DNA from 4 places in the Micromonospora olivasterospora genome. Region 3 is predicted to be linked to each of the others. Evidence: riboswitches for the same ligand, from Rfam matches in the RefSeq annotation. Region 3 holds a riboswitch; each other region holds the start of a gene.

Region 1 (7,131 bases), on a different contig from region 3:
GTCGCGTGGATCGCGCCGACGCTGGCCGTCACCGTCACCGTGACCCCGTCGGCCACCTCGATCGGTGCGGCCAGAGCGGTGATGACCTCCGCGCCCAGGTAGTGCGCCAGCGGCACCGACGACGGCGCAGCGAGCACGAACTCGTCACCACCGATCCGGGCCACCACCGCGTCGTCGACGTCGTCCAGGCAGGCCCGCAGCCGGCGGGCGATCTCCACCAGCAACCGGTCGCCGGCCGCGTGACCCCAGGTGTCGTTGACCGGCTTGAACCGGTCCAGGTCCACCAAGACCAGGTCGTAGGGCTCACCGTCCAGGTCATCGAGCGCCCGGTCCAGACCGGCGCGGTTCGCGCACCCGGTCAGCGGGTCCGTCGTCGCGCTCCGGCGGGCCTCGATCAGCCGGACCCGCTGCGACCGGGTCACCTGCGCGGCCCACACGTGACCCGCCAGCGACAGCACGGCGGCGGCCGGCAGCAGCATCTTCAACGCCTTCACCGGGTCACCTCCGACCCGGTCGCCGCCGCCCACGCCTGGACAACATTCCGCGGAATCCGGCCACGCTCGCGCACGGCGTAGCCGTTGGCCTGGGCCCACTGACGGATCGCGGCGCGGTGCGCGGCGGCCTCCGGCCCGGTGCCCATCTTCTGCCGCAGCGCGGCGAGCTCGGCGGTGAGCTTGGCCTCCTTCTCGGCCAGCTCCCGGCGCCGGGCCTCGGCGGCCTGCTCGGCCTCCAGCCGGCCGGTCAGCTCCGCGACCAGGGCGCCGATCTTCTCAGCGAGCTGGCGGGTACGGCCGGCCTCGCTGCCCTGGGCCAGGGCCAGCAACTGCTCCAGCGTCTGGCCGGTGGGGACGTCCTCGGTGGTGGCCGGCGCCATCGCGTCAGCCGGCGCGGTAATGACCCGGATGCCCATCGGCGTTCCCAGGTCGGGGACGCGCGGCGTGCCCTCCGCGGCCCGCACCAGAGCAGCCCGGTCGACACCGTTGACCTCCAACGTCGTGGTGCTCATGCCGGCATCACCGCCGTCACCGGCAGCAGCCCACGCAGCACCCGCAGCGCCTTCTGCTGGAGCGCCTTGATCGCCGCCGGGGTCTTGCCCAGCGCCTGCGCGGTCTCCTCGATCGACAGCTCTCGCAGGTACCGCAGCGTGATGCACTGCTGCTGCGCCGGGTTGAGCTGCTCGATCCCGGCGAGCAGGGCCTCACGGGTCAGCGTGGTCACGGCGACGGCCTCCGGGCTCGGCGCCTGGTCGACCGGGGCCGCGTCCCGCAGCTCGGCGACCGGCCGCTCACGCCGCTGGTGCGACCGCTGCCAGTTGATCACCAGGTTCCGGGCGATCATGGTCACCCAGGCGCCGAAGTCGCCGCCCGGCCGGCGGAAGCTGGCCAGGTTGCGCAGCGCCCGCAGGAACGTCTCCGAGGTCAGGTCCTCGGCCACCTGCCGGTCCAGAACCCGCCGGTAGACGAACCGGAAGACCTGGTCGACGTACCGGTCGTAGACCAGGCCGAACGCCTCCGCGTCACCGGCCTGCGCCCGCGCCACCAGCGCCGACACCTCGCCGGTCATCGATCCAGAAGGAGCCTGCGCCGGATCGGCCGGGGCAGGGCTTACCCTCGTTGCTGGCATCTGTGCCTCCTTGGGGTGGATGCCGTTGGGCGTCGGCGGGCCGCAATCCCGCTGGCGCCCTCTCCTTTCAGCCCCCTTTTTACGCTTGTTTAGGGGGGTGGACTAAGGACACCACAGCCCTTACCGTTGGTCAAGCCCCCTGAATCAGCCAGTCTTGATAGCCCCCTTAACCATCCGAAGCATGGCCTGTGGGCTGACCAACTACGCTCTCGTTAGCCCCCTCACCGGAGTGGAGTAAGTGGTGTCCGAGTCACAGGAAGCAGCCGCAGCGCAAGATCCGCTTGAGCGCGCGCGCCAGATCAACGCCCTCATCGATGACCACCAACTGGCCATCGCGGACCTCTCGCGCGAACGGCGTGAGGTCTTCGAGGGGCTTCTGCACAGCGGGCTGACTCAACTCCAGATCGCCGAGGCCCTGGGCATGTCCCGCTCGCGCGTCTCCCAGCTCCTGTCTGCCGGGGTCCGACCCGAGCGCGCCCTCCTCGGCACCGGACGGCTAACCGTGGCGATCGGCGGCAAGCACGAGACCGGACGGCCAGACGGGAAGCCGCTAGCGGTGCTGTCTGCTGAAGCTTTAGCCGCCTACGACCGCATTGCCGAGTTGGCGAGGTCTGTCGGCCTCAGCGCGGATCATGAGATCGTGCCGCCGCCTGGCTTGGTCAAGCTGAACCGACCGAATCTGATCGTCCTCACTAGCCCGCGGTTACTGCCGTTCGTTGGTCAGGTGCTGGAGTCCGACGAGCACCTGGGGTTCTCGGTTGACGAGCGCGGGTGGTACTTGGTCGACAAGAATGCGGGCCAGGAGTTTCGATCCCCCAGCGATAGCGGTGAGCCCGTCGACTACGCCTACATCGGCCGGCTCCCGCGCCCCGACGGCAAGGGAACGTTCTTGTACCTCGCAGGCATTCATGGCCCTGGCACTGCCGGAGCGGCGCACTACCTTGAGGGCCATCTGTCCGAGATATACCGCGAGGTACGCGGCCGGCGGTGGTCCGCGCTGATCACCTGTAGCTTCGATGCGGCTACTCGACAGATCACCTCCAGCGACCTGCTCACGCCCGTCTACCGGCATGAAGGTGCATGACCGCATGCGGGTACTCGCCGCCAGCGACCCGGGCAGCAGCGACCGGGCTAATGAGGACTGGTTCTATGCCGACGAGCACCTGGTCGCTGTGCTTGACGGCGCTACCGCCCGCACCGATACAGGCTGCCTTCATGGCGTGAGCTGGTATGCCCGCCGGCTGGGGGAGACCTCGATCGAGCTGGTGCGTGATCCGTCCACGTCCCTGTCGAACGCGCTCGCCATCGCGATCAGCCGAGTCGCCGACGAGCACCGCAGCACCTGCGATCTAGGGCACCCAGGCACGCCGTCAGCCGGTGTCGGTCTGGTGCGTTTTCAGCCTGGAGGACTCGACTACCTGGTCCTCGGAGACGTCTCGCTGGCGGTCGATCAAGGTGGCCGGTTGACCGTGATCACCGATGATCGGGTAAGCCGTACCGCCGCAGCGGAGCGGGCAGAAGCAGATCGCCATCCGATCGGTTCGCCTGGTAAAGCGGCGGCATTGCTCGCCATGAAGCACGCCGAACTAGCCGCCCGGAACGTCCCAGGCGGCTACTGGATCGCCGAGGCCGATCCGGCGGTGGTGCAGCAGGCTTTGACCGGCTTCATCCCCGTCGATGCGCAGACGAGGGTTGCGGTCCTCAGCGACGGTGCCGCTCGCGCAGTGACGCTTGGACTGCTTGATTGGCCCAACACGCTAGATCTTCTTGGCGCCCAGGGACCGACAGCGCTTATCGCGCGAGTGAGACAGGCTGAACGCCAAGATCCGTCTGCGATCCGATGGCGACGCAACAAGCAGTCCGACGACGCAACTGCCATCTACGTCGATGGGTTCTCACCCAGCTAGTAGTGCTTTGTTAGGTTCACGGCGTGTCGCGTAGCTGCCGATTGTGGTTGTCCGTTGACAGCGAAGTTGAACCGCGCTGGTCCCGATGACCAGGGGCGGTTCATCTTCGATGGCAGGGGAGTCGGTTCGCCTGCTCAGATGTGACTGGTGGGCTCGAGGCTTTGTGCCACCGAATCTGACCCCGATCGTGGTGGTAGCCGTCGCGCCGCGATCGGGTGGGCCTACGCACCAGCCGCCGCGACGAACACCAGCTCAGCGCCAGGCCAAACGGATTCCGCCGCCACCAGCGTCATCATCAACTCCAGACTCGATGACCAGGAGCGGACCATCTGTAGTGGCAGAAACTCCATCCGAACCAGATTCGATGGCAAGAAGTTCAACTTCGCTGGCAACGGCCAGTGGTTGGTGTTTGGCTTGGTGGTGTGACTCTGCGCTGTGAGCCGCTGTGAGTGGGTGGTGAGCCGGTCAGGCGGCGCGGCTGGCCTGGGTGGCGTGGGCGATCGCGCGGCGCAGCGCGGACAGGGACACGGGCCGGTCGTTCTCCAGCTCGGTGAGTCCGAGTTCGATCCACTCGCGGATGAGGGTGGATGCCTTGACGCCGGCGGCGTCGGCGGCGTCGCGGACCCGCTGGTCCAGGTCCACGGGCAGGCGCACTCCGCGCATCACCATCGGTTCGGTCTCCGCCGCCGGCGGCAGCTCGACCGGGGCGGTGTCGTCGTAGTCGACCTCGCCGCGGGCGAACGCCTCGGCCGCCCGGACCACGTCCTCGCTCATCGCGTCATCTCCCATGCCTCGAACCGCTTCAGCTCCGCCGCGTTCATCTCGCGGGCCCCGATGAACTGCTGGTCGAACTCGCCGCGGGCCCGGTGTTTGGCACTCTCTGGGGGTCGATGCGCCTTTCCATCGCGCTCTCTGCCCCTCACCGGATGCGTGCAGCCCGTCGGGCCAAGGACACGCCGACACGAGATGTTGTGTGCGGCTCCCCTGCCGTCGGCATATATGGCGTCCATCGCAGATGGTTCGGCCGTCCGGTGGGGCCGGTCGTGGCAACAGATGACGAGTTCTAGGATTGCCTGCAGTGCTGGTTCGCGCGGCCGCCAGGCCGTGCGTCGTAAGAGGGAACCCGGTGCGAGACCGGGACTGCCCCGCAGCGGTGAGTGGGAACGAAAGCCGTCATCAAGCACTGGGCGCGAGCCTGGGAAGCGACGGCCGGTAGGCGCGAGCACGACGCCCACGAGTCCGAAGACCTGCCCGCACCGCGCACACGACCGCGTGCGCCCCCGACGGCCTCTCGGGAGGGCCGGGCGGAAGGCCGTCTGGCCTTTCCCCTGCCTTCCCGTGCACGTCGGGCACCTCGAGGGAAGGGAAACACCCCGTGACATTCGGTACCAGCACCGTGCTCGGCTATCCGCGCATCGGCGGCAACCGCGAGCTGAAGAAGGCCGTCGAGGCGTACTGGGCAGGGCGCATCGACGCCGCCGCCCTGGAATCGACAGCGGCCGGCCTGCGCGGCCAGGTGTGGCAGACGCTGCGCGATGCCCGCCTCGACGCCATCCCGTCCAACACGTTCTCCTACTACGACCACGTCCTCGACACCGCCGTCGCCGTCGGCGCGGTCCCGGCCCGGTTTCGCCGGCTCGGGTTGCCCGAGCTCGACACGTACTTCGCGATGGCCCGCGGGGTTGACGCCGAGCCGGCGCTGGAGCTGACCAAGTGGTTCGCCACCAACTACCACTACCTGGTCCCGGAAATCGACGCCGACACCCAGTTCACCCCGAACCCGGCCAAGGCCCTGAGCGAGTACAGCGAGGCCCGCGCCCTTGGCATCACCACCCGGCCGGTGTTCGTCGGCCCGGCCACGTTCCTGCTGCTGGCCAAGGGCGCCGACCCGTTCGCCCGGCTGGACGACCTGGTCGAGACGTACGCCTCGTTGCTCGCGGACCTGGCGCGGGCCGGTGTGGAGTGGGTGCAGCTCGACGAGCCCGCCTACGTCGCCGACCGCACCCCGGATGAGATCGACGCGCTGCGCCGCGCCTACATCCGGCTCGGCGAGCTGGAGCAGCGGCCGCAGATCTTCGTCGCCAGCTACTTCGGCGAGCTCGGCGACGCTTTGCCCGCGCTGCTCGGCACACCGGTCGAGGCGATCGGCCTGGACCTCGTCGCCGGGCCGGGCAACCTCAGGCGGCTCAGCGGAGCCGGTCCGCTGCGCGGCAAGACGATCGTCGCCGGCCTGGTGGACGGGCACAACATCTGGCGCACCGACCTGCGCGCCGCCGCGGTCACCGGCGCCACCGTCGCCGGCCTGGCCGACCAGGTCGCCGTGTCGTCGTCGTGCTCGCTGCTGCACGTCCCGGTTGACCTGGACGCCGAGACCCGCCTCGACACCGAGCTGCGAGCGCGGCTGGCGTTCGCCCGGCAGAAGGTCGACGAGGTGGTGCTGCTCGGCCGCGCGCTGCGCGACGGTACCGCCGACCTACCCGCGCCGCTGCCGCCGATCCCGGCGGCGTGGCGGCACGACGACGTCCGCGCCCGCCTGACCGCCCTGCGCCCGGCCGACCGGCAGCGTGGCGACTACGCCGGCCGCGCCGCCCAGCAGCAGGACCGCCTGAACCTGCCGGACCTGCCGACCACCACGATCGGCTCGTTCCCGCAGACCGCCGAACTGCGCAAGGCCCGCGCCGAGCTGCGCGCCGGCAGCCTCGACCAAGCCGGTTACGCGCAGCGGATGCGCGCCGAGGTCGAGCACGTAGTCCGGCTGCAGGAGGCCCTCGGCCTCGACGTGCTGGTGCACGGCGAGCCGGAACGCAACGACATGGTGCAGTACTTCGGCGAGCAACTCGACGGGTTCGCCGCCACCGACAACGGCTGGGTCCAGTCGTACGGCTCGCGCTGCGTGCGCCCGCCGATCATCTACGGCGACGTAGCCCGCAAGGCGCCGATGACGGTCGAGTGGTCGACGTACGCGCAGTCGCTCACCAACCGGCCCGTCAAGGGCATGCTCACCGGCCCGGTCACCATCCTGGCCTGGTCGTTCGTGCGCACCGACCAACCCCTCGCGGACACCGCCGACCAGGTCGCCCTGGCCCTGCGCGACGAGTGCCGCGACCTGGAGGCCGCCGGGCTGCGGGTCATCCAGGTCGACGAGCCCGCGCTGCGCGAGACACTCCCACTGCGCCGCGAACACCAGAAGGCGTACCTGGACTGGGCGGTCGGGTCGTTCCGGCTGGCCACCAGCGGGGTCGCCGACGCTACCCAGATCCACACGCACCTGTGCTACTCGGAGTTCGGCGAGGTCATCACCGCCATCGACGCCCTCGACGCGGACGTGACCAGCATCGAGGCGTCTCGCTCGAAGATGGAGGTCCTCGACGACCTTGCCGCGATCGGTTACTCCCGCGGCGTCGGCCCGGGTGTGTGGGACATCCACTCGCCTCGGGTGCCCTCGCCCGATGAGATGGCCGAGGCGCTGCGGCGCGCCGTCGCCGCGGTCCCAGCCCGGCGGCTGTGGGTCAACCCGGACTGCGGCCTGAAGACGCGCGGGTACCCCGAGGTCGAGGCGTCGCTGCAGCACCTCGTCGCTGCCGCTGCCGCGCTACGCGCC
Region 2 (7,131 bases), 3.1 Mb from region 3:
GCTGGATCATCAGCACCACGTTGCCGAAGCGCAGGCCGGCGAGGACGAGGTCGCCGCCGTCGGCGTACAGCTCGCCCGGCGGCTCGCCCCAGTGCGCGAGCACCCCCTCGCGCAGCCCGGCCGGGAGCCGGTCGAACCACCGCCGGTACGTCTCCCCGGGCACCCGGGCCTCCGCGGCGGCGAGCTGCTCCGGGGTGAGCCACTCGACGTCGTGCCCGCCGGCGGCGATCAGGGCGTGGATCAGCGCGTCCCCGTCGCCGGGCGGCGGCTGCTCGCCCAGGTCGTAGCCGGCGTCGGCGAGCGCGGCGAACAGGCGCACCGCCGAGGCGGGGGTGTCCAGGCCGACGGCGTTGCCGACGCGGGAGTGCTTCGTCGGATACGAGCTGAGGACGACGGCGAGGCGCTTGTCGGCGTTCGGGACGTGCCGCAGCCGGGCCTGCCGCACGGCGATGCCGGCGACCCGCGCGGCCCGCTCGGGGTCGGGCTCGTAGACCGACAGCCCGTCGGCGTCGATCCGCTTGAACGAGAACGGCACGGTGACGATCCGGCCGTCGAACTCGGGGATGGCCACCTGCATCGCGGCGTCCAACGGGGACAGGCCGGCGTCGCTGGCCGCCCACTGGTCGCGGGTGCTGGTCAGGCAGAGCGCCTGGAGCACCGGGACGTCGAGGGCGGCGAGCGCGCCGACGTCCCACGCGTCGGGGTCGCCGCCGTTGGACGCGTCCGCGGGGACCGTCCCGCCGGCGGCGAGGACGGTGACGACGAGCGCGTCGCAGCGGGCGAACAGCTCCAGGGGCCCGTCGCCCGGGGCGAGGCCGCGCAGCGATCCGCAGTAGACCGGCAGCGGGTTGCCGCCGGCCGCGTCGACCGCGTCGGCGAGGGCGTCGACGAACGCCGTGTTGCCGGCGAGGGTGTGCGCCCGGTAGAAGACGATCCCGACCGTGGGGCGGCCGGGCGCCGGCTCGCGGTCGCCGTGGATCCCGTACGCGGCGGTGGGCGCGGGCGGGGCGAAGCCCTCGCCGGTGAGCAGCACCGTGTCGGAGAGGAACCGGGCGAGCTGGGCCAGGTTGTCCGGCCCGCCCTCGACCAGGTACGCCAGCGCCTGCGTGGCCACCCCGGAGGGCACTGTGGACGCCGCCATCAGCTCCGCGTCCGGCACCGCCTCGCCGCCGAGGACCACCGTCGGCACGCCGGAGGCGAGCACCGCGACCAGGCCGTCCGGCCACGCCTGCCGGCCGCCGAGCAGCCGTACGACGGCGAGGTCGGCGCCGTCGAGCAGCGCTGGCACGGCGTCGGCGGCGACCCGGGCCGGGTTGGCCAGCCGGTAGTCGGCGCCGCTGGCGCGGGCGGCGAGCAGGTCGGTGTCGGCGGTGGACAGCAGCAGGATGCGCACGGATGGCTCCGGAGAGTGATGCCCGGGGGCGACGGGCCGGTCGACGGCGGGCAGGGGTGGGCGAGGACCCGGCGGGGGGCTGGCCTCGGCGACGGCGCGGAGGCGCGGACCTCGGTGTGCGGGGGGCGGACCTCAGCGGCGGGCGGGCGGCGGAGCGGGCCGGCGACCGGTCGCGGGCGCGCAGCCGCGCGCCGATCGGCGGAGACGGTGGTCGTCGATACGTGAGACGCTGCGCCTCATCGGGTCCTCCTCGGGTGTCCACGCCCTGGGGTCGTCCCGACGGCCGAAGTCTCCTGGCTCCCGGATCGACGCTCTCCCCCGGCCTTCCAACCGCAGACACACGGCCGTGACTCGCGAGGGGGGATCGCTCCCCGGTGACAGTGGCGGGACCGCGCCGGAATCGCACCGGCTTCCTTCACTGCCGTCAGGCCGCGAATGCTGCCACACCCGCGCGCCGCCGGTCAACGGCGCGTCCCACGCCCGCTCCCCCCGACGGCTGCCGACCGGCGGGCGGCTCAGCGGAGCCGGCGCTCCGGGTGGGCCCGGTTCCAGGCCCGCATCCGCTCCGGGTAGCCGGTGCGCGCGGCCTCGTACAGCGGGACGGCGTGCCGCTGGGCGATCCGCGCGGCGACCCGGGGCGACCCGGTCCGGCGCCGGATCCACTCGCCGTCGTGGGCGATCGCCATCACGGTGGTGTCGGTCGCGGTGGTCTCGGGCTCCAGGTAGAACTCCACGCCCCGGCGGGTCCGCACGAACGCCTCCAGGGCGGCGAGGTCGTCGGCGGTCGCCTCCCGGTCGAGCTTCGTCGGCGTCCCGTCGGCGGCGCGCCCTCGCCGGATGAACCAGCCCATGTCCGGCCCCCTTCCTCACCCGTTCGCCCCAGTGCAGCACCGCCACCTGGCAAGCGGCTGGGAGCCGGGTGAGAAGAAGCTGGCCGGGGCCGGCGGCGGGGAGCCGGTCAGCGCTTGAGCGGGCGGGTGGCCGGGACCAGGGCGAGGGTGGGCAACAGCACCAGCGGCACCACGAGCAGGGCGCGCAGGATGCCCATGTGATCCCCGAGGAAGCCGAGCAGCGGCGGCCCGGCGAGGAACGCGGTGTAGCCGAGCACGGCGACGACGCTGACCCGGGCCGGCGCCCGTTCCTCGTCGTCGGCGGCGGCGCTCAGGCCCACGGGGAAGCCGAGCGACGCGCCGATGCCCCACAGCGCCACACCGACGATCGCCACCGGCCCGGACCCCGCCAGCACCGCGAGGGCCGCGCCCGCCCCGGCGACCGAGATGGTGGCGAGCAGCACCGGCACCCGCCCCCACCGGTCCAGCGCCACCGTGCCGGCGGTGCGGCCGAGGGTCATGCCCGCCACGAACACCCCGTACACGGCCGCGCCGGCCGCCTCGCTCAGGTCGTACCCCTCGACGAACGCCACCGCGACCCAGTCGTTGGCGGTGCCCTCGGTGAACGCCGCCACCAGCACCAGCAGGCCGATGAGCAGGGTGCGCGGCTCCCGCCAGGCCGCCAGCTGGGCGCGGCGCCGGGCGGCGGCGTCGGCCCCCGGCTTCGGGTCGTCGGCCGACGGGGCCGGCGCGGCGGCCAGGAACGAGCGGACCGCGAGCAGCGTGCCGACCAGCACCACCGCCGCGAGCACCGCCAGGTGCACGGCGAGCGGGAACCCGAGCCGGGCGGCCCCCGCGCCGAGGCCGGCGCCGGCCACCGAGCCGAGGCTCCAGGCCGCGTGGAACCGGGGCATGATCGTCCGGCCGAGCCGCCGCTCGACCCCCGTCGCCTCGATGTTCATCGCCACGTCGCAGGTGCCGGAGCCGTAGCCGAGGGCGAAGAGGCCGACCGCGACCCCGGGCAGCCAGCCGGCCAGGCCGGCGGAGAGCCCGATGACCGCCAGCGCCACCGTGAGCAGCGCGGTGCTGTACGCCACGGTGCGGGCCGCCCCGAACCGCTGGGTGATCAGCCCGGATGTCGGCATCGCCACCAGCGCCCCGATGGAGGCCGCCAGCAGCAGCAGCCCGAGCCGCCCCGCGCTGAGCTCCAACGCGTCCTTGACCGCCGGCACCCTGGAGAACCAGGCGGCGGAGGCGAGGCCGTTGAGGGCGAACACGACCGCCACGGCGTTACGCGCGGCCAGCACCGGCCGGGCGACGGCCGGGGCGGCCACCGGACCGGTGACGTCGGTGGAACTGTGCACGTGGTTTCCTCTTTCTCTCCCCGTCGTTCGCCGCCCGCCCGCGGCCCCGCCGACGATCGCACATTGGACGGCGGCCGGCCGGTTATCCGCCCCTCCCGCGGGTAACCGACGTCGCCGTCGACCGCCGGCGGTGGACCGTCCCGCGACCCGAGAAGCGGTGAGAGCGAGTGTCCGAGCCCGCCCCGGCGCACCGGGAACCCGCGCAGGACCACCGGCACGGGCGACTGACCGCCCGTCCGGGCCCGCCGGTCAGCCGCGCGCGGCGCGGCCTGGTGACCGTGCCCGGTCCCGGCGGCGAGCCGGCCGCCCTGCTGTACGCCCCGGCGGAGCGCGCCGACGACCGGCCGTACCGGCTGGTGCTGCTGCTGCACGGGGCGGGCGGGTCGGCCCGTCAGGGGCTGGACCTGCTGCTGCCGCTGGCCGACGCGCACCACCTGCTGCTGGTCGCGCCGAAGGCGACCGCGTCGACGTGGGACGTGATCGTCGAGGGGTTCGGCACCGACGTACGCCGGATCGACGCGCTGCTCGCGGACGTGTTCACCGGCTACCCGGTCGCCCGGGTGGCGTTCGGCGGGTTCTCCGACGGCGCCTCGTACGCGCTGTCCCTGGGCCTGACCAACGGCGACCTGGCCGACGCGGTGCTGGCCTTCTCCCCCGGCTTCGCCGCGCCCCTGGTCAGCCACGGTCGGCCCCGGCTGTTCCTGTCCCACGGCACCGACGACCGGGTGCTGCCGGTGGACGTGTGCAGCCGCCGGCTGGCGCCCCGGCTGCGGGACCTCGGCCACGACGTGACGTACGCGGAGTTCGCCGGCGGGCACGAGGTGCCGGAGCCGATCCGCCGCCAGGCGCTGGACTGGCTCGCGGCCGGCTGAGCCCTGCCGCTCAGACGGCGGGCAGGCCGAGCGCCTCGTCGACCCGGCCGAGGACGGCGGCGTCGTCGCCGGGCGCGAGCCCGCGCAGCAGGTCGATGGCGGTCGCCCGGAGCTGCCCGACGATCATCGCCACCGGGAGGGTCTGACCGGAGGTGAACACCCGACCGGCGACCCGGACGGCGTCCAGCGCGGCGGCCTCGGCCCGGGCGGCGTGCCCGTCGGCGGCGGCGTCCCGGCCGTCGAGGTCGGCGGCGAACGCCTCGCCGGCCGCGTGCACCGCCGCGGCCAGGGACCGCACCGCCGCGCCCAGCTCCGCCGGCGCCGGGCTGGGCAGCCGGGTGAGGGTGACCCCGGCCCGGGCGAGCACCCGCACGTTGCGGACGGCATAGTCGATCTGGCCGATCGACGAGTCCACCGAGCGCAGCCGGCCCAGGTGCTGACGGCGGCGTACGTGCAGGGTCAGCGCCTCCCCCGCGGCGAGCACGCCGCCGCGCAGCCGCTCGACGGCGGCGTCCATGCCCCGGGCCCGGTCGAGGGCGGCCACTGCCGCCGTCTCGTCGTGGGCGTCGAGCGCGTCGGCGACCTCGCGCAGCAGCCCGCCCAGGTCCTCGAAGGTCTGCCGGAACTCGGCGACCAGCGGGGCGAGCGGGCGCCGGGCGTCGACGAGCTGACTCGCGACGAGGGCCACCCCGCCCCCGACCAGCGCGTCGACGAACCGGAACGGGACCAGCGCCTCCGTGGGCGGGGCGACCACCACCAGGTACAGGGCGGAGACGGCCGCCTGCACGACGGACACGCCGCTCGCGCCGACGGCCACCGCCAGCGCGACGGTGAGCAGGATGACCGTGAAGACGGTCCAGCTGCCGCGGCCGAGGGCCTGCACCACCACGTCGGCGACGAGCACCCCGGCGGCGACGCCGAGCACCACCTCCACGGCGCGCCGCGTCCGCTGGCCCCGGGCCTGACCGAGGACGATCAGCGCGGCGGCCGGGGCGAAGAACGGCTGCGGGTGCCCGAGCAGCCGGGTGGCCAGCACCCAGGCGACGGTGGCGGCCAGGGTCGTCTCCACCACCGGGAGCCAGCCCCGCCGCACCCGGCCGGTGGCCTCCCGGAACCAGCTCCACCGGACCATCCGCCGCCTCCTGCCTGTCGCGCCGCCACCCATGGTGCTCCCCGCCGCGCCGGGCGACCCGGCCGGGGCGGCGATTCCCGGTCCCGCCGAGCCCGGCGGCCCGGCCGGGGTGGCGACTCCCGCTCCTCGGCCGCCGCCGGTGGCCGGCGCGGCGGCTGGCACGATGGTGGCCATGACGACGGCTGATCTCGTGCTGGTGCTGCGCTACCGCAAGGCGGTGACGTACGGCCTGCACGTGCTGCTCGGGGCGCTGGAGCAGCACGAGACCCCGACGCGGTACGAGGTGCGCTTCGGCGAGACGCCGGAGGCGACCGCGGCGCACGTCCGGGAGGCGGCGGGCTCGGCGACGCGGGTGCTGGTGCTGTGGTCGTTCTACTCCCCCGACGCGGAGGCGATGGCAGGCGAGCTGGCCCAGGTCCGCGCCCTGGCCAACGCGCCGAACGTGACGCACGTAGCGGGCGGCGTGCACGCGACCGCCGAGCCGGTGCAGACCCTGGACGCCGGCTGGGACATCGCCGCGGTCGGGGAGGGCGAGGCGACCCTGCTGCGCCTGGTGGACGCCGTCGGCGACCCGGCCGGCATCCCCGGCCTCGCCTACCGCGACGCCACCGGGGCGGTGGTGAAGACCGGGCGCCCGCAGCGCCGGCCGCTCGACGAGTTCCGCGGCTTCTCCCTGCGTTGGGACCGGTTCAACGCCCTCGAGATCACCCGCGGCTGCGTCTTCTCCTGCCGCTTCTGCCAGACCCCGTTCATGTTCTCGGCCCGGTTCCGGCACCGCAGCGTCGAGAACGTCCGCTGGCACGTCGACGCGATGCGGCGGCGCGGACTGCGGGACGTACGGTTCATCACCCCCACCGCGCTGTCGTACGGCAGCCAGGACGACGCGCCGAACCTGAACGCGGTCGAGGAACTCCTCGCGTCGTGCCGGGAGGGGATCGGGCCGGAGGGGCGGGTGTTCTTCGGCTCGTTCCCCAGCGAGATCCGGCCCGAGCACGTCTCCCGGGAGGCGCTGCGGCTGGTGAAGCGGTACTGCGCCAACAACAACATCATCGTCGGCGCCCAGTCCGGCTCCGACCGGATCCTGGACGCGGCGAAGCGGGGTCACGGCGTCGACGAGGTGAAGCGCGCCGTCCGCCTCGGCGTCGAGGAGGGCTTCCGGATCAACGTCGACATGATCTTCGGGATGCCGGGCGAGGACCGGGCCGACGTCGACGCGTCGCTGCTGCTCGCACGCGAGCTGGCCGACCTCGGCGCCCGCATCCACGCGCACACCTTCATGCCGCTGCCGGGCACCCCCTGGCGGGACGCGCCGCCGGGCGACGTGGCCCCGGAGACGATCAGCGAGGTGGACCGCCTCTCCCAGCGCGGCGCCCTCTACGGCCACTGGCAGCGGCAACGCGACCACGCCGCCCGGCTGGCCGCCGCGGCCGAGGCGTACCCCCGCCCGGGGAGGAGCCGCACGATCCTGCCCGTCGCCGAGCGCTGACCCGCGGCCCCCTAGGGTCGGATGTCCAAGGCGCCGATCAGGCCGTCGCGCAGG
Region 3 (7,131 bases):
CCTCACCGATCCAGCAGACCACACCCGGCAAACCGGAGTCGATCATGCTTTCGCCCGGCGCAACAGACCCCGATCAGGTTGCAGAGACCCGAGCTGCCACCCACCGCTCACCCGAAGACGGGAGCCGGACAACGCCGTGTCGGGCCACTCCAGGGGTGTTCTGTCAGCCGGCGCTCGACGGCGACTACCCCAGGTCGTTTCCAGCATGGCGAGGGCTGCTGTTCAGCTTGGAGCGGCGGTAGCCGTACAGGGCGTAGATGACTATGCCGAGGAGGAACCAAGCGGCGAAGCGGAGCCACGTCACGGGGTTGAGGAAGGTGACCAGGCAGATCGAGAAGAGCGCCCCGAGCGCCGGGACCACCGGCATCCCGGGCAGCCGGAACGTTCGCGGCGCGTCCGGACGGCGGTAGCGCAGCACGATCACCGCGATGCAGACCACCACGAACGCGAGCAGGATGCCGATGTTGGTCAGCTCGGCGGCCCGCCGGATCGGCAGGAAGCCAGCGAGCAGCGCCGAGCCGGTCCCGACGATCCAGGTGATCCGGGTCGGGACTCGGCGGACCGGGTGAAGGTTGGCGAACCAGGCCGGTAGCAGGCCGTCGCGGCTCATTGAGAGCCAGACCCGGCTGACCCCGAGCATGTAGGTGAACATCACCGTCAGGATCCCGATGATCGCCCCGACCGCGACGACACTGGCCAGCCCGGACAGCCCCGCCGCGGCGAACGCCGAGGAGAAGCCGCTTTCCGGGTCGATGTCCCGGTAGTTCTGCATGCCGGTGAGGACCAGCGTGGCAAGCACGTACAGCACCATCGAGATGACCAGCGACCAGATGATCGCCTGTGGTACATGCCGACGTGCCTCCCGCGACTCCTCCGCGGCGGTGCTCAACGCGTCGTACCCGAAGACGGCGAAGAAGACCGTGGCGGCGCCGGTGATCGTGCCGCCGACCCCGTACGGGAAGAACGGTGAGTAGTTCCCGGCCTTCACGTAGAAGAAGCCGACCGCGATCACCAGCAGCACCACGCCGACCTTCAGCCCGACCACGATGGCCTCGATCCGCGCCGCCGTCTTGATCCCGCGGTTCAACAGGTACGCGATCAGCAGGCAGAGCAGCATCGCGAACAGGTCGACCACGTGTCCGTCGCCGGTGCCCGGTGCCCCCAGCATCCAGGCCGGCAGGTTGACGCCCAGCTCCCCGACGAGGAAGCCGAGGTAGCCGGAGATGCCGATGGCTACCACGGCCACGATCGCGGTGTACTCCAGCAGCAGGTCCCAACCGATGAACCAGCCGACCAGCTCACCGAGGACCGCGTAGCCGTAGGTGTAGGCAGAGCCGGCCTTCGGGATCATGCCCGCGAACTCGGCGTACGACAGTGCCGCCGCCGCGCTGGCCAGGCCCGCGATCAGGAACGACACCAGGACGGCCGGGCCGGCGGTCTGGTTGGCGACCGCCCCGGCCAGGGCGAAGATGCCGGCGCCGATGATGCCGCCGACCCCGATCGCGGTGAGCTGCCACAGTCCGAGCGAGCGGGACAGCCCCTCCTCGGTCTCCTCGGTAAGTTCCTCGACCGGCTTGCGCCGGAAGATCGGCGGCAGACCTTCACTCGCTGCTCCCTTCTGGTGCATGCCGCTTTCCTCTCCCGCGTTGAAGCCGGACGACCTACCACGTTGGCCGTTGACGCCCCAACTCAGCAACGAGAGGAGCTGCATTCGGATGCGGTGTGTTGCCCCTGCCCGCCGACACACGACGCATGCAAATGCTTTTAGCTATGCAGGCAACGTTCGATCCATACGATTGCCCTCCGGGCTCATAGTCCTTTGGAGCCGGGAGGGAAGGAGCGAGCAAATAAGCTGCACGGGTGTCTTCCGGATTTCCGGGGGCGCCCTATCCAATCTCAAGCGCGGTGGGCAGTCAGCCGGTGCTGCATGCGGTGCTCGACACCCGCATAGTTGATACCAATGGATCTCAAGGCGATCGACTCCGGCGGGTAGAACTGGTGCGAATGTCAGGCGAGCGTCGCGGGGCTCCATTCCAAGCATCGTTCGAAGCAGGAGTAAGGGCGCGCCCGTGGACCAGGCTTGCGGGCTGCAGGCCGTGGGATACTCCACGGGATAGTTGGTTAGCGAGCGGTCGTATCCGGCGAAGGCCTCCGGGAGGCGCCCATTAAAGTATTTCGCTGCCGTAAACATGCCTTCGGCGATCGCTGCGGCCTCGGCGTCGAAGCAGTACCGGCGCAGCCCCCATGCGATTACTGAGTTATCGAACGGCCATACGGTTCCGACGTGGTATCCGATGGGATTGTAGCGAGCCTCTCCCTCGGCCAACGATCGTACGCCCCAGCCGTTGAACAGGCGCTTTCCCATTAGATGCTGAACGAGTTGCGGAGCTTTCTCCTCATCGACGGTGCCGCTCCACAACAAGTTGCCGATATTCGAATGACAGGATGCTCAGCTGGCGCCCGCCGGGATCTTTCCATTTCTAGCTCTTTGACCAGCGCTTCATCCCCAGTCCAGAGTTCGTATTCATCAAGGAAAATTGCGAACAGGGGGTGCGTCCACGAATCCATAGTATGGCCCGTGCGGTTGTTCCTCGAAGGCCGCCGTCTCGCCGTATCGCACCTCATGCATGATTTTTCCTGGCTCGACCGCCCCATCTATCTGGCGGAACATCCAGCCCACGTCGAGCCGCACGATCACCGAGGTACCCGACGGCTTCCCCGCCCTCGTGCTCTGGAAGTTCCGGCTCGCCTCACTCGGCACCCAGCTCGTCACCTGGACCACCCTCGGGCTGCTCTTCGGCGCGCTCACCGAACGCAGCCTCCGCACCCGGTCCGCCCCGGCCGCCCGTCCGACGGTCACCGCCTGAGACAGCGGGCGTCGGTATCGCCGGCCATCGCACCACGGCGCAGCACCGTCGTTGCCGGGAACGAGCGGTGGGACGTCAGCCCGACTGGTGTCCGCCCCTGTGCGCCACGCACTCAGGGGGCGGACACTGCGGCGTTGTCGACTTGATCCCGTACGGTGCCGCGCCTGTGACGCCGCACGACCATGCGGGTCCACGCGCTGAGCCCGCTGATCCGGTCGGCCAGCCAGAACGGCGGCAAGGAATCTCCGCCGCGAACGACACGGGGACCCGGGCCGCTTGAAGTAGGCCGCCCCGTCGACCACCCAGACCCGACCGTCACGTACGGCCGGCAGGTCCGCCCAACCGGGCCGAGCTATGCCGCGGACAGCTCGTCCAAGGTCCGGTCGGCCGTAGCGCCACACGGGCCGAAACCACCAGGTCGGGGCTAGGTCCGCGATCGCGGACCGCTCGTGGGGACGGCGCGCAGAAGCGGCGAACCGTGCAGCGTCAACGTGTGGACGCGGAACTGGCCGTCGGGATCGCCGAGATCCACGACGCCTCGCCGCCTGCGGCAGCCCGCCGGTTCAGGAAGGGCTGGCGAGTCGGCTGATCGCCCGCCGGCGCCCGATTCGCGCTCGTCCATGCGGGGCGTAGTACGCGGCTGCCGTGCAGCGCTGCCGTTACGCTTACCGACCGCCGCCGCACTTAGTTGAGCGCTGCCAGGTTCCGGGGCGCCCCTGCTCGGCTTCGTCGTGATCGGCGCGGTCGCCTGCCGACGCCATCGAGTCATGCTGATCTCGCCGGCCTGCGCCGGCGGGGCGACGTGTCGGCTGTCCGGCCGCCGCGCGTCACGGACGGCCGGACAGCTGCTCCGCTACTCGCGCACGGTGCCGGCAGAGAAAGCACCGCTGGCTGCCGAGACAATCACCGCCGGGAAGGGACGGCCACCCGACTTCGCGCGTTTGGCCGATGCCCACTCAGGCCGTATGCGGGTGTGCCGTCTCTGCCACAACCAGGGCCAGCTCCCGCACCACCTCTTGCAGGGATTGGCCGGTCTGCGCGCCGACCAGGCTCAGCGCGAGGTCCGCGAGCAGGTAGAAGCCAAGGGTCCGGGCTTGCTCGGACTCGAATGAGGCGAGGAGTTCCTCCGCGCCCGCAAGGTCACCGCAGCGCTTCGCAGCGATGACCCCGGCCGCACGTTGAACGAGGTCTGCCGCGACAGGGACCGAGTCCGCCGCTCCGGTCACAGCTTCGGTGCCGCGGCGCGGGCGGCATCGAAGCGGGCGGTGACGTCGGCCCAGTTCACCAGGTCCCACAGCCGGTCCACGTAGTCCGGACGCACGTTGCGGTACTGCAGGTAGTACGCGTGCTCCCAGGCGTCGAACACCAGCAGCGGAGTGGCGCCCTGCCCGACGTTGCCGTGGTGGTCGTACACCTGCTCCACGATCAGCCGCTGGCCCAGCGGTTCCCATGCCAGCACGCCCCACCCAGAGCCCTGCACGCTCTTGGTCGCCGCCGAGAGTTGCCCGGCCATGCCGTCGAACGAGCCGAAGTGCTCGTCGATTGCTGCGGCCAGCTCCCCGCCTGGGCGGTCGCCGCCGTCCGGGGACAGGTTGTTCCAGAAGATCGAGTGCAGCACATGCCCGGACAGGTTGAACGCGAACGTCTTCTCCAGCCCGACCAACGCCGCGAAGTCGCCCTTCTCCCGGGCCTCAGCCAGCTGCTCCAGGGCATCGTTGCTGCCCTTCACATAAGCCGCGTGGTGCTTGCTGTGGTGCAGCTCCAGGATCTCGCCGGACATCGCCGGCTCCAAGGCGCCGTAGTCGTACGGCATGTCGGGCAGCGTGTAGACGCCCACCAGCGGCTCCTCATCTCGCGGTCCAGGGTGCGAGCGGACGGATGCCCCAGCAAAGGTCCGGATCATCGCAAGCCGAGGCACCCGTCCGCTAATACCACTCTCTCGTAGTTGCCAGCTATTTGCAACAAGCTCCCTGACTGTCGTCCGGATCCCGCCGTCGCCCCGCCGCTGCCGTCCCGGGCACCTTGGGCGATCCGAACGTTCTCCACACTCGCCGCCAACCTCATCGGGACCGACTCGCCATGGAAGGCCACGCGACCGGAGACGAAAGTCATGAGCAGTCACTGAAATGTGATCTTCAGGCGTGTGGTTGCCGGGACACCACCGGCAGCTGACTGGAGAGGCTCTGCCACAAGCTGGTAGGACGTAGATGTCCCAGATGCCGTCGGGCAGAAGGACGACGCCCCGCCGCCGGTCACCGGCACGGTACGCCTGCGCGCGGCTGTGGTCATGGCATCAGCGCCGGGTGCATGATGCTGAGTTGACTGACCTTCGCCGGGTCGCGGTGATCGAAGAACAGCAGCAGTGGCTGCGCCTCGACGACGGTCAACTGCGCGAGGTCCCGGACCTGCGGCGGGTGACCACCGGCTTGCTCTGCCGCCCGCGCGCTGTCAGCCCTCCTGCCGCACGCGGGCATTGCATAGGTTCGACAACTATCGCCGTAAAGATCCACGCCCGGGCAGGACCAACATGCCCGGAGTGGTTCTCGTGCACCCTCCGCGCAAATGAGCGTGACCGGTGAGACGATCCTGACACGTGGACACGACATCTGGTGTTGCCCATTCGGTGGCGGCCACATATATGGTGTTCGGCGCAGCTGGTTCGGCCGGGTCCGAGTGGTGCGGTCGAGGCAAGAGGGAACCCGGTGCGAGTCCGGGACTGCCCCGCAGCGGTGAGTGGGAACGACCGCCGTCATCAAGCACTGGGCCCGGCCGGGCCTGGGAAGCGACGGCTAGTAGACGACCGGCGGCCCCGGTCAGGCCCGCGAGTCCGAAGACCTGCCAGCGCGCCGCACGTGCCGCGTGCGGCGGTCGGAGGCCGCGCGGGACGGCCGACGCCAGCAACCGGCCCGGCTCTGCCGCCGGGTCCGTTGGCGTTCACTCGCGCGTCCGAGGGCTATCGGCGACAGCGCGAGGAGAGATCATGACAGACGTGCAGGAGCTCGCGTCCGGTTCGGGCGCGGAGCATCGCCGGGCGGGGATGCGGGTCCGCAGGGGTACCGGTGACACCGAACTGGTGGACGTCAACAAGATTGCCGGGGCGGTCGAGCGGTGGGTGGCCGACCTGGACGAGGTGGACCCGCTGCGGGTGGCCACGAAGACGGTCAGCGGGCTGTATGACGGGGCGACCACCGCCGAGTTGGACAAGCTGTTGATCCAGACGGCAGCGGAGTTGATCGGTGAGGAGCCGCAGTACTCCAGGCTGGCGGCGCGGTTGCTGGCTGCGTCCGTGGACAAGGAGGTCCGCGGGCATGGTGTGGCGAGCTTCAGCCAGTCCATCCGGTGTGCCCACGGCTTGGGTTTGATCGGCGATGGCACCGCCGCGTTCGTGGCCCGTAACGCGGGCACGTTTGACGACGCGGTGGACCCGGCTGGTGATCTGCGCTTCGAGTACTTCGGCCTGCGTACGGTGGCCGACCGGTACCTGCTGCGTCACCCCGAGTCTCGGCTGGTGGTGGAGACGCCGCAGTACTGGCTGCTGCGGGTGGCCTGCGGGTTGTCGCAGACGCCGGCCGAGGCGATCGGGTTCTACCGGCTGATGTCGTCGCTGGCGTACCTGCCGAGTTCTCCGACGCTGTTCAACTCGGGGACCCGGCACACGCAGATGTCGTCGTGTTTCCTGGTCGACTCTCCCCGTGACGAGTTGGACTCAATCTACGAGCGGTACCACCAGGTCGCGAAGTTGTCGAAGTTCTCCGGCGGCATCGGCATCGCCTGGTCGCGGGTGCGCGGTCGGGGCGCGCTGATCCGCGGCACGAACGGCCGGTCGAACGGCATCGTGCCGTTCCTGAAGACGCTCGACGCGGGCGTGGCGGCGGTCAACCAGGGTGGCCGGCGTAAGGGCGCGGCCTGCGTCTACCTGGAGCCGTGGCACCCGGACATCGAGGAGTTCCTGGAGTTGCGGGACAACACCGGCGAGGAGTCCCGTCGTACGCACAACCTGAACCTGGCCAACTGGGTCCCGGACGAGTTCATGCGCCGCGTCGAGGCAGACGAGGAGTGGTCGCTGATCGACCCGTCCGACGCGCCCGAGTTGCCCGACCTGTACGGGGAGGAGTTCGATGCCGCCTACCGGGTCGCGGAGAAAAAGGCCGTCCGGACGGTCAAGGCTCGAGACCTGTACGGGCGGATGATGCGCACTCTGGCGCAGACCGGCAACGGGTGGATGACGTTCAAGGATCCGTCGAACCGGCTGTCCAACCAGACC
Region 4 (7,131 bases), 580 kb from region 3:
CGTGATCATCTTCGGCCTGGTCGCCGTCGCGATGGCCGTCACCGCGCTGGCCCTGACCAAGGCCAACGACTGGATGAACGCCATCCCGAACAACACCGCCCCCGGCGCCGGGAGCTGACCCGCATGGCTCGACCCGCGCTCGCGGAGCGGAGCCGGCCGGCACCCGCCGACCGGCCCGGCCCGCGCGGGTCGGGCGGCCCCTGCGCCGCGCTCTGCTCAGCATCCGCCGGGGCCGCACCGCCGCCGGGCGGCGGCTCACCCGGTACGGAACCGACCGGGGCGCCAATCCGGTGGAACTGGCCGTGGTCATGCCGGCGATCCTGGTGCTGCTCTTCGGCTCGATCCAGGTCGCCGCCTGGTTCGTCGCCCGGGCCACCGCGCTGAACGCCGCGCAGTCCGCGGTCAACGCGCAGCGCGTCCACCTGGCCCCGCCGGGCGCCGGGGAGGCGCGGGCCGTCGCGTTCCTCACCACCGCCGGTGACTGGCTGGTCGGCTGGGAGCAGCCCGGCCCGGCGTGCGTGACCGACACCACCGAGGTGACCTGCACGGTGACCGGCCGGTCCCTGTCGGTCGTCCCGGGCGTCGACTTCGCGGTACGGCAGACCGCCCACGGCACGGCCGAACGGTGGACGGGATGAGCGTCGTGCGGCGGGTTCGCCAACTGCGCGAACGCTCGGAGAGGTGGCGGCGGCCGGTGCCCGGCGGCCATCGATCCGAGCGCGGCTCGGTGGCCGTCGAGGTGGCCGTCCTCGCCCCGGCCTTCATCGCCCTGATGGTGCTGGCCGGGGTCGCCGGGCGTACCGCGATCGCGCAGGAGGCGGTCCAGTCGGCGGCGCACGACGCGGCCCGGGCCGCGTCCATCTCCCGGGACGCCGAGGCCGCCCGCGATGCGGCCCGGGCCGCAGCCGGCTCCCAGCTGGACTGGCAGCGGGCGAACTGTGTCGGGCAGCCCGCGCTGGCTCTCACCGGCAACGTGAACGGCACGCCGGCCACCTTCGAGCAGGCGTACGCCACGGACCCCGGGCAGCCCGCCGCCGTGACCGTACAGGTGAGCTGCACGGTCTCCTTCGCGGACATCCACCTGTCGCTGCTGCCCGGCATGCCCGGCAGCCGGACGGTCTCCGCCACGTTCACCTCCCCGCTGGACCGTTACCGGAGCCGGTCGTGACCCGGCCCCCGCCCACCCCCGATCCCGCCGGGCGCGGTGGCTGCGCGGCGACGACGGCCGGGTCAGCCTGTTCCTGGCCGCCGCCATGATCGGCGTGCTCGCGATCATCGGCCTGGCGTTCGACGGCGCCGGTCAACTGCGGTCGGCGCAGCGGGCTGACAACCTCGCCGCCGAGGCGGCCCGGACGGGCGGGCAGTCCATCGACCGGGCGCGGGCCATCGAGGGTGGCCCCAAGGAGATCGACGAGGCGGCGGCCCGGGCGACGGTGGGCAGCTACCTCGCCGCGGCCGGGGTGACCAACCACTCCGTCGAATTCCCGGTCGTGGACGGGGAGAAGCACATCCGCGTCCACGTCACGGTCACCTACGACCGGTACATGCTCGGCCTCTTCGGCTTCGGCAACACCGTCACCGTCTCCGGTGAGGCCACCGCGCGGGCGCTCACCGAGGGCCCGTAGGAAGGGAAGGCACGCCATGGCCGCACGGGGTCGCTCCGCCGCACGGCGGGCCGGGCAGGTCCTCACCGGATTCGGCGCGCTGGTCGTGCTGGTCGCGGTGCTGGTCGGGGCGCCGGTGGCGCTGATCGCGTTCGCCGGCAACCCGCTGCCCGACCACCTACCCACCCTCGCCGAGATCGGCACCACGCTCACCAGCCGCGACGACGGGCGGCTCCTCCTGCGCGCGCTCGCCCTGGTCGGCTGGTTCGGGTGGGCCACCTTCGCCCTCTCCGTGCTCGTGGAACTCGGCGCGCAGTCGGTGCGCCGGCCGGCTCCCCGGCTGCCCGGCATGAGCCGTCAGCAGCGGGCCGCCGCCGCCCTGGTCGGGTCGGTCGCGCTGATCATCGCGGCGAGCCCGGCCGCGAGCGCCGCCACCGCCCTGACCGGCCCGTACGCGGCAGCTGCCCCGGCGGCAGCGGCGGCGTACCCGGCGGCGGCCCACGGGTTGGCGGCTGCCCTTCCGGCCGCCGCGACGCCTCCGGCGGCCGCCCAGGCAGCAGCGGCGACGGCCGCCACGGCCGTCGGGGCGCCGGACCAGGCCGGGCCGACGGTCTACCGGGTGGCCAGGGGCGACTACCTCGGCAAGGTCGCCGAGCGCTATCTCGACGACTTCGACCGCTACCGGGACGTGGCGAAGCTGAACCGGCTGCGCGACCCCGACCGGATCCGCCCGGGACAGCTGATCCGGCTCCCCGACGGCAGCCAGGACGGCGGGGCGCGTCCGCACGCCACCGGCCGGCTCGTGGCCCGGCCGGCGGCCCCCGCCCCCGGCGACCCGGTCGCCCGCCGGCGTCCCCGGCCGCGCCGTCCGAGGCTCCGGCGTCCCCGGCCGACCCGGCTGGGTCCGGCGCTCCCGGCACGCCCTCGTCGCCTCGGGCCACCCGCCCCTCGCCGGGGCCGTCGGCCAGTCAGCCGGCGGCCGGGTCGTCCCAGTCGACGCAGCAGGTGGGCCAGCCGCCGGCCGGCGGGCAGCCGGCGATGGCCGCCGGGGCGTCCCGGGCCGGCGCGGAGGACCGGGTGAACCGGCCGCTCGCGGTGTCGGCGGTGCTCGCCGTCGCCAGCATCGTCGGTGCGCAGATCGGCGCGGTTCTCGGACTGCGCCGCCGGCCCGCCGCCGCCCAAGCCAGCACCGCCCAAGCCAGCACCGCCCGAGCCGCTTCCGCCGCCCGGACCACCACCGCGCGCGCCACCGCCGGCGCGCGGGCCTTCGTCACCGGCCGGCACCGCCGGGACTGACCCGCACACCGCTGCCCCGCACCTGCCGCCACCACCCACGCCCCGTCCCGGAGCCGACGCCGGGGTGCGGGCGGCGCAGTCAGGGCAGTCGGACCTGGAGCACCCCGTCGATCACCCGGCTCGACAGGATCTGCTGGTCGTTCGCGGCCGGGCCGTGCACGACCTCGCCGCCGTTGAGCCGGAACGTGCTGCCGTGCCACGGGCAGACCACGCAGTCGTGCCCGTCGACCTGGGTGACCTCGCCCTGGCCGAGCGGGCCGCTCTGGTGCGGGCAGCGTTCCAGCATCACGGTGACGTCGTCGCCGTGCCGGTAGAGGATCACCGAGACGTCGTCCACCTCGCGCGTGATCAGCTTCCGCTGCGGCAGCGCGGCCATGTCCGCCACCGCCTTCCAGCCGTCGCTGATCCGGTGCAGTTCGGAGACGCTCTGGTTGACCTGCGCCGCCTGCTTGTACGCCAGGTGCCCGCCGATGTACGCGCCGGTGCTCGCCGCCGTCAGCCCGAGGTACGCCAGCATCCGCCCCGCCCCGTGCCGGCCCTGCCGCCGCGCCGCCAGCGAGCCCGCGTACAGGGCGAGGGCGACGGTGTTCGCGGCGGCGTGGACCAGGCCGACCCGCCGCTGGTCGCGGGCGAGGGCCGCCCAGTCGTTCAGCCCGGCGACCGCCGCCGGGAGGGCGCTGACCGTGCCCAGCCCGACCAGTGCGGTGGCGGCCCGGCGCTGCCCCGGCATCAGGTCGAGCACGGCCGCGCTGATCCACGCACCCACCGGCACCTGCACCATCGCCGGATGCAACGGGTGCCCGAGGAACACTCCGTGCAGCAGGTCGCGGACCCGCTGCGGCCGGAGGGTGGCCTGGACACCGCGCTGCAACCGGTCGCCGGCCCGGTCCAGCGCCGAGTTCTGTTCGAGTTTCGTCAAGAGTGCCCGCATGCCGTCCGACTTCCCGGCGGAAGCGGCCGCAAACCGGGCGACGGCGACAATTCGCGCCGGCCGCGCCGGGAACGGACACCAGCATGTCACCGACACGGGGGCATCCTCCCGGCGCGGATACCGCCATACCGCCGCCATGGGGGCCAGCGGATCAGCCCGGCCAGCGATCGTGGTGGACGGCCTCGGCGAGCGGGCGCGCGTGGCGCCAGCCGTGCCGGGCCAGGTCCGGTACGGCCTCCAGGTGGGTGACCGGCCCGACGCAGAGCCACGCGACCGGCCGGATGCCGTCCGGTACGCCCAGCAGCTCGGCGAGGAACGGCTCCCGGTAGAAGGAGACCCAGCCGACGCCGAGCCCCTCGGCCGTGGCGGCGAGCCAGAGGTTCTGGATGGCCAGGCACACCGAGTAGAGGCCGGCGTCGGCGATGGCATGCCGGCCGAGCACCGCCGGGCCGCCCCGGGCCGCGTCGTAGGTGACCACGATCGACAGCGTCGACTCCAGCACCCCGTCAATCTTGATCCGGGCGAACCGCTCGGCGGCCGGGCCGTCCAGGGTGGCGGCGAAGGTGTCCCGCTCGGCCTGGACGTGCTGGTGGAAGCGGCGGCGGGTGTCGGCGTCCCGGACCAGGATGAAGTCCCACGGCTGCGAATAGCCGACGCTCGGCGCGGCGTGCGCCGCAGCGAGGACGCGACGCAGGGTCTCCTCGGGCACCGGATCCCCGGTGAACTGGGCTCGGACGTCACGGCGACGGTGGATGGCGTCGTACAGTTCCACGGCAGGCTCCCGCTGCGCTCGGCCCACCCGTACGGGCGGGCGGTCGACGCGAGGCCGGTCTTCGGACTCCCGGATCGACGCCTGGCCGCCCGCCTTCCCAGCCGTGCGGCCAGTGGCTGCGCTCTGCGCGCGTGGACGGTGGCTCCCCGGTCACCGCGGCGGGCCCGTGCCGGATTCGCACCGGCTTCCCGATTCTCCCCACTCGCGTGGGGCACCTCACATGATCGTGCCGCCGCCGATCGTAGTGGAGATGCGGTCGCTCCTGCTGGCCTGGCCGCAGCTGGCCGGCGTCGGCTGCGTGGTCGCCGCCGCCCTCGGCGCCACGCTGGCCCGCCGCGACGAACGCCGGACCGCCACCGCGCTCGGGGCCGAGGCGCCACGCTGGCCCGCCGCGACGAGCGCCGGGACCGCCACCGCGCTCGGGGCCGACGCGGCGAGCTGGCCCGCCGCGACGAGGGCTGAGGCCCACGCATGCGCCGCCCTGGCGCGCCGGCGCCCCGGGGCGGCATGCTGTCCCGATGGGGGTACGGGTCGAGCCCGCAGCAGGACCGGCATGCCCGTAGACGCGGGCGCGGTGACCACGGTGATCCTGGACCGGCCGGCGGCCCGCAACGCCGTCGACGGCCCGACCGCGCGGGCGCTGGCCGACGCGTTCCGCGCGTTCGAGGCCGACCCGGCGGCGGCGGTCGCGGTGCTCTGCGGCGCCGGCGGCACGTTCTGCCCCGGCGCGGACCTGAAGGCGATCGGCACCCCGAGCGGCAACCGCGTCGAGCCGGACGGCGACGGCCCCATGGGTCCGACCCGGATGCGCCTGTCCAAGCCGGTGCTCGCCGCGATCTCCGGGTACGCCGTGGCCGGCGGGCTGGAGCTGGCGCTCTGGTGCGACCTGCGGATCGCCGAGTCCGACGCGGTGCTCGGGGTGTTCTGCCGGCGCTGGGGGTGCCGCTGATCGACGGCGGCACGGTCCGGCTGCCGAGGCTGATCGGGGAGAGCCGGGCGCTGGACCTGATCCTCACCGGGCGGCCGGTGCCGGCGGACGAGGCGTACCGGATGGGATTGGTGAACCGGCTGGTCGCGCCGGGCGAGGCCCGGGCGGAGGCCGAGCGACTCGCCGCCGAAATCGCCCGCCACCCGCAGACGTGCCTGCGCAACGACCGGGCGGCGGTGCTGGCCTGCGCCGGCCTGCCCGAGGCGCAGGCGCTGGCGGTCGAGCTCGCGTACGGCGTCGAGTCGCTGGCCGCCGATGCGGCGGCGGGCGCGGCCCGCTTCGCGGCCGGCGCGGGCCGGCACGGCACCCCGGCATAGCGGCGCTACCGGAGGTTGCGGAGGGCGTCCTCGATGGCGCGGTGGAACGTCGGGTACGCGTAGATCATCTGACGCAGCTGGCCGATCGGCACGGCTGCGTGGACCGCCACCACCAGCGCCGACAGGACCTCGCCGCCGGCCGGCCCGACAGACGTCGCCCCGACCAGCACGCCCCGGTCGGCGTCGGCCACCAGCTTGATGAGCCCGTCCGCCCGGTGGATCCAGCCCCGGGTCGACGAGCCGAGCTGGCTGACGCCCACCTGCACGTTGATCCCGCGCTCCCGCGCCTGCCGCTCGGTCAGCCCGACCGCGCCGACCTCCGGGTCGGTGAAGGTGACCCGGGGCAGCGCGCGGTAGTCGGAGCGGGGCACCCCGGCCGGGCCCGCCACCCCGCTCAGGGCGCTGCCGGCGTCCGGCCCGGGCTGGGCCTGCCGGGCGTGGTCGAGCACGTCCGCGATCACGACGGCGGCCTGGTACATGGCGACGTGGGTGAACGGGCCCTCGCCGGTCAGGTCGCCGACCGCCCAGATCCCCTCGGCGGCACGCATCCGGTCGCCGACCGCCAGGTGGCGCCGGGACGGGTCGAGGCCCACCGTCTCCAGGCCCAGCTCGTCGAGGTCGGCCCGCCGGCCGGTCGCCACCAGCAGCTCGTCGGCCGTGAACGTGACGCCGCCCGCGCCGTGCAGGGTGAACACCCGCCCGTCGTGGCTGACCCGTTCGGCCCGCAGGCCGGTCTCGACACGCACCCCGTCGGCGCGCAGCGCGGCCGCGGCCACCTCGGACGCCTCGGGCTCCTCGACGGCGAGCACCCGGTCCATCGCCTCGACGACGGTCACCGCGACCCCGAACCGGGCGAAGACCTGCGCCAGCTCCAGCCCGATCGCGCCGCCGCCGAGGACCAGCAGCGACCCCGGCAGCTCCTCGACCTCGATCGCCTGGTGGTTGGTCCAGTACGGGGTGTCGGCCAGCCCGTCGATCGGCGGGACGACGGGACGGGTGCCCGTGCCGAGCACGATCCCGTACCGCGCCTGGAAGACCTGGTCGCCGACGCGTACCCGGCCCGGGCCGTCGAGCCGGCCGTCGCCCCGGACGAACCGGCCGCCCTTGTCGGTGAACCGCCGCACCGCGACCGTGTCGTCCCAGGTGTCGGTGGCCTCCTCGCGGATCCGCTTCGCCACCGGCGCCCAGTCCGGCTGGACCTGGGCCGTGCCGGCGAGCCCGTC

What was found. A riboswitch is a leader RNA that binds a small molecule or an ion and turns the genes downstream of it on or off. The one in region 3 is predicted to bind cobalamin.
Region 1: another riboswitch for cobalamin. It lies ahead of metE (5-methyltetrahydropteroyltriglutamate--homocysteine S-methyltransferase); the one in region 3 lies ahead of JD77_RS10565 (ribonucleoside-diphosphate reductase subunit alpha).
Region 2: another riboswitch for cobalamin. It lies ahead of cobN (cobaltochelatase subunit CobN); the one in region 3 lies ahead of JD77_RS10565 (ribonucleoside-diphosphate reductase subunit alpha).
Region 4: another riboswitch for cobalamin. It lies ahead of bluB (5,6-dimethylbenzimidazole synthase); the one in region 3 lies ahead of JD77_RS10565 (ribonucleoside-diphosphate reductase subunit alpha).

What each region holds. Positions count from the first base shown of each region.
Region 1 is NZ_VLKE01000002.1:34,356-41,486, reverse strand. It holds gene JD77_RS31320 (GGDEF domain-containing protein) at 1-479, opposite strand, end outside; gene JD77_RS31315 (Lsr2 family DNA-binding protein) at 491-1,006, opposite strand; gene JD77_RS31310 (sigma-70 family RNA polymerase sigma factor) at 1,003-1,623, opposite strand; gene JD77_RS31305 (sigma factor-like helix-turn-helix DNA-binding protein) at 1,865-2,707, shown strand; gene JD77_RS31300 (hypothetical protein) at 2,712-3,530, shown strand; gene JD77_RS31295 (hypothetical protein) at 3,996-4,304, opposite strand; cobalamin riboswitch at 4,596-4,799, shown strand; gene metE (5-methyltetrahydropteroyltriglutamate--homocysteine S-methyltransferase) at 4,906-7,131, shown strand, end outside.
Region 2 is NZ_VLKE01000001.1:5,423,007-5,430,137, reverse strand. It holds gene cobN (cobaltochelatase subunit CobN) at 1-1,393, opposite strand, end outside; cobalamin riboswitch at 1,680-1,809, opposite strand; gene JD77_RS24915 (hypothetical protein) at 1,909-2,244, opposite strand; gene JD77_RS24910 (MFS transporter) at 2,352-3,587, opposite strand; gene JD77_RS24905 (alpha/beta hydrolase) at 3,755-4,459, shown strand; gene JD77_RS24900 (FUSC family protein) at 4,470-5,765, opposite strand; gene JD77_RS24895 (TIGR04013 family B12-binding domain/radical SAM domain-containing protein) at 5,764-7,077, shown strand; gene JD77_RS24890 (nuclear transport factor 2 family protein) at 7,089-7,131, opposite strand, start outside.
Region 3 is NZ_VLKE01000001.1:2,297,006-2,304,136, forward strand. It holds gene JD77_RS10535 (amino acid permease) at 185-1,627, opposite strand; partial or broken gene JD77_RS33510 (amylo-alpha-1,6-glucosidase) at 1,964-2,644, opposite strand; gene JD77_RS10545 (CbtA family protein) at 2,628-2,867, shown strand; gene JD77_RS10550 (superoxide dismutase) at 3,824-4,093, opposite strand; gene JD77_RS10555 (superoxide dismutase) at 4,090-4,704, opposite strand; gene JD77_RS10560 (hypothetical protein) at 5,153-5,377, opposite strand; cobalamin riboswitch at 5,506-5,723, shown strand; gene JD77_RS10565 (ribonucleoside-diphosphate reductase subunit alpha) at 5,848-7,131, shown strand, end outside.
Region 4 is NZ_VLKE01000001.1:2,877,823-2,884,953, reverse strand. It holds gene JD77_RS13220 (hypothetical protein) at 1-118, shown strand, start outside; gene JD77_RS13215 (TadE/TadG family type IV pilus assembly protein) at 213-638, shown strand; gene JD77_RS13210 (TadE/TadG family type IV pilus assembly protein) at 695-1,168, shown strand; gene JD77_RS13205 (pilus assembly protein TadG-related protein) at 1,209-1,625, shown strand; gene JD77_RS13200 (LysM peptidoglycan-binding domain-containing protein) at 1,642-2,685, shown strand; gene JD77_RS35470 (hypothetical protein) at 2,682-2,900, shown strand; gene JD77_RS13195 (Rieske (2Fe-2S) protein) at 2,980-3,831, opposite strand; gene bluB (5,6-dimethylbenzimidazole synthase) at 3,983-4,603, opposite strand; cobalamin riboswitch at 4,639-4,837, opposite strand; partial or broken gene JD77_RS13185 (crotonase/enoyl-CoA hydratase family protein) at 5,157-5,908, shown strand; gene JD77_RS13180 (dihydrolipoyl dehydrogenase family protein) at 5,914-7,131, opposite strand, start outside.